4 regions of the Mangrovibacter phragmitis genome follow, and region 4 is predicted to be linked to each of the others. Evidence: predicted binding sites of a transcription regulator. Region 4 holds the regulator's gene; each other region holds the start of a gene.
The links. Region 4 encodes Fur, which represses iron uptake genes when iron is present. Its sites were predicted from a motif close to ATAATAATGAGAACNACTATCAA; they were not measured.
Positions count from the first base shown of each region.

Region 1 (2,205 bases), 620 kb from region 4:
AGTGGTTAATGCGCTGCGTTCAGGTGAAGCCCTGACCCGGCTCAGTGGGCTGAGAGTTCTGCATATTGGTGAACATTTCTTTGTTCACAGTGAAGCGCTGAACACCAGCGATGACAATGCCGCAGATGTGCTGTGCCGCTATACCACTATTGGTGAACAGGAACTGGGTAACGGGCTGAATAACCCGGCGTTTGTCGCTGAACTGACTGCTCTGGTAAACCAGGGATACTGGTTCTTTGGCGAAGAAGAATAACCTTCATCAACCAGTGAGCAGGGCATTTGTCCTGCTCACCAGGTAATAATCCTGGTGGCACCTTCCGTTTATTCTGGTTAACATCATTTAATCCACTGATTTTAAATCGTATTCCTTCATCATCTCTTTTTTCAAGACCCGATTATTTTTATTAATATGTGCGAGTTGTAATTATAAGCGCACTTTTAGTTATTATAGATATAATTTCATTAGTTACCATATGTGCATTGACCTTAAGGCATCGTTCAACCAAATCACTTGTGTTGATTAACGAATTAATAAATGAAGGAATATGACTATGAAAAATATTAAAACCATCGCTGCTGCCGCTGCTCTTACTCTGGTTTCATTTGCAAGCTTTGCACAATCTGTCAGTGTGACCGCGGATACGCTGGATAGCGCTGAAGCAAAAATTGCTGCAAAAGCACAGCAGGAAGGAGCGTCCTACCATATTACTGAAGCAAATACGAACAACAAAGTTCATATGACTGCAGAGCTGACCAAATAATCACGCAGCGCTGGCTGTGGAACCAGAAAAACCGCATATAAGGTTTTTCTGGTTTGAACTCCACTGGTTATTCCCCACGAAACATCGCCTGTACTCTCTCCCTTTGGGGAAAATTATCTTCCAGAACAGATATTCCTGAAGAAGTAACGCTGATTAAAAACAGGGTTTTGTTACTTTTCTTCTGCCATCCCAAAGCCATTCATGAGAATTATAATAACATTGAAAATGAAAATTATTATCAATACTATAATGCGCAATTCCTGTTACAGTTAAAAACCATTTTAACGATGAGGTTATTGGGCAATGGAACTGGCTTTTGGGAGCCATGCGTGGTGGCAACATAAACAAAGCCCGGAGTGGGTGGCTGAAGGCACAGATAAGTGCCGGGTAACGTTCTGGTGGCGTGACCCGAATGGAGATGAATCAACTTCACCCGTTCGCCGGGTATGGCTCTATATTACCGGGGTCACAGACCACCATCAGCAAGCGGTTCCCCAGTCTCTGCAACGTACTCAGGGTACCGATGCCTGGTCATGGACCACCTCATTAAGTTCGCACTGGCGTGGCAGCTATTGCCTTATTCCCTCGCTCGCTGAAAACGACTTCAGTGAAGCTGTCATGCAGGGCGACATGAGCGATAAAATGGCGCTGCGAGAAAGCTGGCGCCGGTTGTTACCCCAGGCGATTGCTGACCCACTAAACCCGCTAAGCTGGCGAGGGGGGCGTGGTCACCCGGTTTCAGGTCTGGAACTGCCGGATGCGCCAGAACAACCAGGGTGGAAGAACACGCAAGTGGCTTACACAGCACCACAGTGTATTAACTGGTACAGCGAACATTTGCACAATACCCGCCGGGTTTGGGTTTACACCACTGGTGAGGTTTTTGATCCTGCCGAACGGCCACTGGCAATACTGCTGGACGGGGAGTTTTGGGCGCAGAGCATGCCAGTCTGGCCGGTACTGCAATCACTGACTCTGGCCGGGCAATTGCCCGCGGCCGTTTATGTACTGGTCGATGCTATCGATACTGCTCATCGCAGCCGGGAATTACCCTGTAACCCGGATTTTTGGCTGGCGGTGAAAAACGACTTATTACCCCGTATTGCGCAGCTTGCCCCCTTTAATCCTGACGCACAACATACCGTGGTTGCCGGGCAAAGCTTCGGTGGCCTGGCCTCGTTATATGCCGCATTACACTGGCCTGAGCATTTTGGCTGTGCGCTCAGCTTGTCTGGTTCCTACTGGTGGCCCAACCGGGGGGAAACCGTGGATGGCGAGCTTATCCATCAGGTGCAAAGTGGCCAGCTCCCGACGGGCAGTCCTCGTATCATTCTTGAAGCGGGCTTACGTGAGCCCCTTATCTTTCGGGCCAGTCAGGCCATGTATACACAACTACAACACGCACAGTACAACGTTTTGTGGCGTCAGTTTGACGGCGGACATG
Region 1 covers NZ_CP134782.1:3,420,050-3,422,254, reverse strand. Annotated here, with positions in the region: gene MPHASIOC01_RS16490 (cupin domain-containing protein) at 1-253, shown strand, start outside; gene MPHASIOC01_RS16485 (DUF1471 domain-containing protein) at 552-761, shown strand; gene fes (enterochelin esterase) at 1,065-2,205, shown strand, end outside.
Region 1: the regulator Fur is predicted to act here: its motif matches at 987-1,009, upstream of fes (enterochelin esterase).

Region 2 (2,205 bases), 120 kb from region 4:
GCGCAATAGTAAGGAATATAGCCGTGTCTAAAGAAAAATTTGAACGTACAAAACCGCACGTCAACGTCGGTACTATCGGTCACGTTGACCATGGTAAAACAACCCTGACTGCTGCAATCACTACCGTTCTGGCAAAAACCTACGGTGGTTCTGCTCGCGCATTCGACCAGATCGATAACGCGCCGGAAGAAAAAGCTCGTGGTATCACCATCAACACTTCTCACGTTGAATACGATACCCCGACCCGTCACTACGCGCACGTAGACTGCCCGGGCCACGCTGACTATGTTAAAAACATGATCACCGGTGCTGCTCAGATGGACGGCGCTATCCTGGTTGTTGCTGCGACTGACGGCCCGATGCCGCAGACTCGTGAGCACATCCTGCTGGGTCGTCAGGTTGGCGTTCCTTACATCATCGTGTTCCTGAACAAATGTGACATGGTTGATGACGAAGAGCTGCTGGAACTGGTTGAAATGGAAGTTCGTGAGCTGCTGTCTCAGTATGACTTCCCGGGCGACGACTGCCCGATCATCCGTGGTTCTGCTCTGAAAGCGCTGGAAGGCGAAGCAGAGTGGGAAGCGAAAATCATTGAACTGGCAGAAGCACTGGACAGCTACATTCCGGAACCGGAACGCGCTATCGACAAACCGTTCCTGCTGCCAATCGAAGACGTATTCTCCATCTCCGGTCGTGGTACTGTAGTTACCGGTCGTGTAGAACGCGGCATCATCAAAGTTGGCGATGAAGTAGAAATCGTTGGTATCAAAGAAACCACCAAAACCACCTGTACTGGCGTTGAAATGTTCCGCAAACTGCTGGACGAAGGCCGTGCTGGTGAAAACGTTGGGGTTCTGCTGCGTGGTACCAAACGTGATGACGTTGAACGTGGTCAGGTTCTGGCTAAACCGGGTTCAATCAACCCGCACACCAAATTCGAATCTGAAGTATACGTTCTGAGCAAAGATGAAGGCGGCCGTCATACTCCGTTCTTCAAAGGCTACCGTCCTCAGTTCTACTTCCGTACTACTGACGTAACGGGTTCCATCGAACTGCCGGAAGGCGTAGAAATGGTAATGCCGGGCGACAACATTCAGATGGTTGTTACCCTGATTCACCCGATCGCAATGGACGAAGGTCTGCGCTTCGCAATCCGTGAAGGCGGCCGTACCGTTGGTGCAGGCGTTGTTGCTAAAGTTCTGGGCTAATTAGTCTTCGAACTAAAAAGGGCGCTTCGGCGCCCTTTTTTATTGCACAAATTCTTACGTCTGCTCCTCGCCTTGTGATATCTGTACTCCGCTGTTATTTCTCAAAGCCGGGCTTGAATGCTTTAACTGCATCGTGCTGATCTTTTTACGAACCGTCTATTGTAATCATAACCATTCTCAATTAGAATTTGATCGTTATTTGTACTGGAGTGGTTATGTACATTTGTCTGTGTAACGGCGTTAGTGATAAAGCTATTCGCCAGGCGGTACGCCAGTTTCATCCGCAATCTTTTCAGCAGTTGCGCAAGTTTGTTCCTGTCGGTAACCAGTGTGGTAAGTGCATCAGGGCCGCGAGGGAAATCATGCAGGAAGAACTGATCCAGATACCAGAGTTTAAAGAAACGGCATAATTAGTGCGCTTTTTTTGACTTACTCTGCTACCCATCTACGCTTTTAAGTAGTGGAAGCGGAGAGAGTGACTATGAAAGGTGATGCTAAGATAATAACCCATCTCAATAAACTATTGGGAAATGAGCTTGTTGCAATAAACCAGTACTTTTTACACGCCAGAATGTTTAAAAACTGGGGCCTGACAAGGCTTAATGATATTGAGTATCATGAGTCTATTGATGAAATGAAGCATGCAGATAAGTATATTGAGCGTATTTTGTTTCTTGAAGGAATCCCCAATCTGCAGGACCTCGGCAAACTTCACATCGGGGAAGATGTTGAAGAGATGCTTCGTTCGGATCTCAATCTTGAAATGGAAGGGGCGAAGAATCTTCGTGAAGCAATTGCTTATGCAGATTCGGTTCACGACTATGTCAGCAGGGATATGCTTATCGAAATTTTGTCGGATGAGGAAAGCCATATTGACTGGCTGGAAACTGAGCTGGATTTGATCGGTAAAATTGGCCTGCAAAATTATCTCCAGTCCCAACTTAAAGAACAAGCCTGACACCACTATAGCGGAGGCGATATCTGAGTCTCCGTTTTA
Region 2 covers NZ_CP134782.1:3,915,867-3,918,071, reverse strand. Annotated here, with positions in the region: gene tuf (elongation factor Tu) at 24-1,208, shown strand; gene bfd (bacterioferritin-associated ferredoxin) at 1,424-1,618, shown strand; gene bfr (bacterioferritin) at 1,690-2,166, shown strand.
Region 2: the regulator Fur is predicted to act here: its motif matches at 1,367-1,389, upstream of bfd (bacterioferritin-associated ferredoxin).

Region 3 (2,205 bases), 410 kb from region 4:
TTGTCTGCTTTGACTGACAGATACAAAGGTTTTTCCGGCCTGGGTTGCGGCTCGCTGGATGACCCCGGTAAGTTCACTTTTACGTCAACTGTCGCCAGTGGTGCAGCCACCATAAAGATAATCAGCAAAACCAGCATCACATCAATAAAAGGTGTGACATTGATATCGTGCATCTCGGCGCTGTCGTCTGAGTTCTCATTAAAATGCATAGCCATAAGGCATCAACCTGCACGCAGTTTCTGAGCTGGCTGGATATTACGTGTTTCACAGCTCGCAGCCAAATCCAGATCGCGGCTTTGCAGTAACAACACTTGTGCGGCCACATCACCCAGTGATGCTTTATAAGCGCCAATCATGCGGGCGAAAACATTATAAATCACCACGGCTGGAATCGCAGCGATAAGGCCAACTGCGGTTGCCAGCAACGCTTCAGCGATGCCTGGAGCCACAACGGCCAGGTTCGTTGTTTGCGACTGCGCAATACCAATAAAGCTGTTCATGATGCCCCAGACTGTACCAAACAGCCCAACGAACGGTGAAATTGCACCAATAGTCGCCAAAAAGCCATTACCGCGCCCCAGATAACGCCCGGTTGCCGCAACACGGCGCTCCAGACGGAAACTGGTACGCGATTTGATGCCTTCGTTATCAGTACTCCCTTCTGAAAGGACCAACTCGTCTTGTGCTTCATTAATTAACTGAGCACTCAAACTGCTGGTGTGAAAACCTGCCGCAGTTTCGCTGGCTTCATCTAAAGAGCGGGCACTTGAGAGTGCGGAATACTCACCATTAAGGCGGCGTTTCCAGGCAAGCAGTTCAGTAAATTTGCGAAAGAACAGCGCCCATGTGACCACGGAGGCGAACAACAGGCCAATCATGACCAGTTTCACCACAATATCGGCATGATGATACATACCCCAGACGGACAAATCCGCCTGCATCAAATTTTCTGCCACAGTCAATCTCCAGGACCAACATGAAAAAAACGAATATTGTCGGTATCATATCAAAATAGTGTCGAATTGATAGTCGTTCTCATTACTATTTACATAATGATCTGGCTCACACTCTGTTTCTTTGCGCCAGGACAGCAATTGACTGCTATTTATCGCACTTTTTCTTATGAAGGTCATTTCCCTGTGCCGGTTCCGCCAGAAGCGTGTTAACTTATTTAGACATCCAGACGTATAAAGGGACAGGCAATGTCAGAGAAACATCTTGAAACCGCGCTGATTACTGCTGGCCGTAACAAGCGCTATACCCAGGGCTCTGTGAACAGTGTTATCCAGCGGGCATCTTCGCTGGTATTTGAGTCCGTCAGTGCCAAAAAGCAGGCCACAGCAGGCAGGGCAACAGGTGAGTTATTTTATGGCCGACGCGGCACCCTCACACATTTCTCCTTACAGGAAGCTATGTGTGAGCTGGAAGGTGGCGCTGGTTGCGCGCTGTTCCCCTGCGGAGCTGCCGCCGTTGCTAATACCATTCTGGCCTTTGTTGAACAAGGTGATCATATTCTGGTAACCCGCACAGCATATGAACCGACCCAGGATTTGTGCACCAAAATCCTCTCACGGTTAGGCGTTACCACCTCCTGGTTTGACCCACTTGCTGGCGCAGATATTGCCAAACTGGTCCGCCCGGAAACGCGTATTGTTTTTCTGGAATCGCCGGGTTCCATCACGATGGAAGTTCATGATGTCCCGGCTATCGTCAAAGCAGTGCGAGAGAAAGCCCCCAATGCCATCATCATGATGGACAATACCTGGTCTGCGGGTGTGCTGTTTAAAGCTCTGGATTTTGGTGTCGATATCTCAATTCAGGCTGGCACAAAATATTTGATTGGCCATTCCGATGCGATGGTTGGCACAGCAGTTTCCAACGCCCGTTGCTGGGAACAGTTGCGTGAAAATGCTTACCTGATGGGGCAAATGGTGGATGCAGATACCGCGTATATGACCAGTCGCGGCTTACGTACCCTGGGTGTGCGCCTGAAACAACATCAGGAAAGCAGCATTGCTGTTGCCACCTGGTTGCAGCAGCACCCGGCTGTTGAGCGCGTTAACCACCCGGCTTTACCCGGCAGTAAAGGCCATGAATTTTGGAAGCGCGATTTTACCGGTTGTAGCGGGTTGTTCTCTTTTATTTTGAAAAAACGCCTTAGTGAAGCTGAGTTTGCCCATTTTCTGGACAACTTCAGCCATTTCA
Region 3 covers NZ_CP134782.1:3,626,170-3,628,374, forward strand. Annotated here, with positions in the region: partial or broken gene exbD (TonB system transport protein ExbD) at 1-215, opposite strand, end outside; gene exbB (tol-pal system-associated acyl-CoA thioesterase) at 222-956, opposite strand; gene metC (cystathionine beta-lyase) at 1,203-2,205, shown strand, end outside.
Region 3: the regulator Fur is predicted to act here: its motif matches at 1,023-1,045, upstream of exbB (tol-pal system-associated acyl-CoA thioesterase).

Region 4 (2,205 bases):
ACTGTCACGTCACGAACAATTGCGTATTAATAAACGCAACCAGCTTAAACGCGATAAGGTTCGTGGGCTTAAGCGTGTGGAATTAAAATTGAATGCCGATGCGGTAGATGCGCTGAATGAGCTGGCGCAGGTGCGTAACATGAGCCGAAGCGAACTTATTGAAGAGATGTTGATGGCTCAGTTAGATAACACAAAACCCGGTCATATATAATCCACGCATTCCCGGCCAGTTTTTCCTTTTCATGTAGCAGCGTGTGCACCCGGTAGTGATAGCTGTTTCCGCATGGGAAGCTGTTCTGCTATCATTGCCTTATCTGTGGACAAACTCACGCCACCATAACATTAAGTTTCAAGAGGTTATTAAACTCATGGCGATCGTAGGCATTTTTTTCGGCAGCGACACCGGCAACACTGAAAACATTGCAAAAAGCATTCAAAAACAGCTTGGTAAAGATGTTGCTGAAGTGCACGACATAGCCAAGAGCAGCAAAGAAGATATTGAAGCCTTTGATATTCTGCTGCTTGGTATCCCAACCTGGTATTACGGTGAAGCACAGTGTGACTGGGATGATTTTTTCCCTACACTGGAAGAAATTGATTTTACGGGTAAATTGGTAGCCCTGTTCGGTTGCGGTGATCAGGAAGATTACGCCGAATATTTTTGTGACGCCCTTGGCACAATGCGTGACATTATCGAACCGCGTGGTGCGGTTATCGTCGGCCACTGGCCAACTGCCGGGTATCATTTTGAAGCCTCGAAGGGTTTGGCAGATGACGACCACTTTGTCGGCCTGGCTATTGATGAAGACCGTCAGCCAGAGTTGACAGCTGAGCGTGTTGAAAAATGGGTTAAGCAAGTTTCTGAAGAAATGCAGCTCGATAGCATTATTAATGCCTGATAATTCAACGGCGCAACTATATTGCGCCGGATTGATAGGTAAAACCGATAAAAATAATTGCTACATTTTTTTAACTTTTTCACGTTAGCGCTGTACAATGATCCAGTTGACAGCATGTTTTTTTGGTAAATGTGCCAGTGCTGTCAGATTATTATTTTTCAATTTTGCTGGAGACTTGCGGTTTTCTTTAGGGAGTGTCAAACCTATAATGAGACGCATTAACTTTAGCGTATTACGTCGTATGCCCATTCACGGGTACTTTGCAAGCAACAGGACATATTCCGCATGACTGACAATAATACCGCATTAAAGAAGGCAGGCCTGAAAGTCACGCTTCCCCGGTTAAAAATCCTGGAAGTGTTGCAGGAGCCGGACAATCACCATGTCAGCGCGGAAGATTTATATAAGCGACTGATTGACATGGGAGAGGAGATTGGTCTTGCTACCGTGTATCGTGTGCTCAATCAGTTTGATGACGCCGGTATCGTTACACGCCATAACTTCGAAGGCGGCAAATCGGTATTCGAACTGACGCAGCAGCACCATCATGACCATCTGATTTGCCTGGACTGCGGTAAAGTTATTGAGTTCAGCGATGATTCTATCGAAGCTCGCCAGCGTGAAATTGCTACCAGCCATGGTATTCGCCTGACAAACCACAGTCTGTACCTCTATGGTCATTGCGCTGAAGGCGATTGCCGTGATGATGAACATGCACACGAAGGCACCAAATAATCGGGTGTACCCGTAAGCCTGTGTAATGTGACATCAACAAAAGCCAGGCTTAATACCTGGTTTTTTTGTCAGTGAGCTTTGTTCCGCTGGCAGGGCTTCCATCTCCCACAAGCGAATCAGCATTACTTAGCAATAACGCCCCTGCTGGTACGCGCTTGCCATCCGGGCTCACAGCGCGCACCGGCACATTACCGCTGACACAGAGCCGTATTTAAACTTTGCCGCTGCTTTACACAGGCGGATACCACTCTTATCGCCGCGCCAGTCTTCCTTGTATGCTTTATTGCCTGATAACAAGCAATTTCATTGGAGTGACCGCTTTCAGGGGACTCCGCCATTTCAATTGCGGTAAAAACCGCAAGCTCCAGGCCGAACATTTCGGCGAGATAACCGGACTGAAAATCCAGATTTGTGTTCCCTGTTGTGTGAGACAAATTGGTTTTGCAGTCAGAAAAGTGAAAACAACCAGACAGGTTAATTGAGGTTCTTTACTGAATCGCGAATGACCAGTTCACCGGGTAAACTCACGCAAGATTTATCTGTATGCGGTGAGATACCTAACAAACGTTCA
Region 4 covers NZ_CP134782.1:4,035,610-4,037,814, forward strand. Annotated here, with positions in the region: gene ybfE (LexA regulated protein) at 1-211, shown strand, start outside; gene fldA (flavodoxin FldA) at 369-899, shown strand; gene fur (ferric iron uptake transcriptional regulator) at 1,185-1,634, shown strand; partial or broken gene MPHASIOC01_RS19620 (ChiP family protein) at 1,839-2,077, opposite strand; gene MPHASIOC01_RS19625 (LacI family DNA-binding transcriptional regulator) at 2,109-2,205, opposite strand, start outside.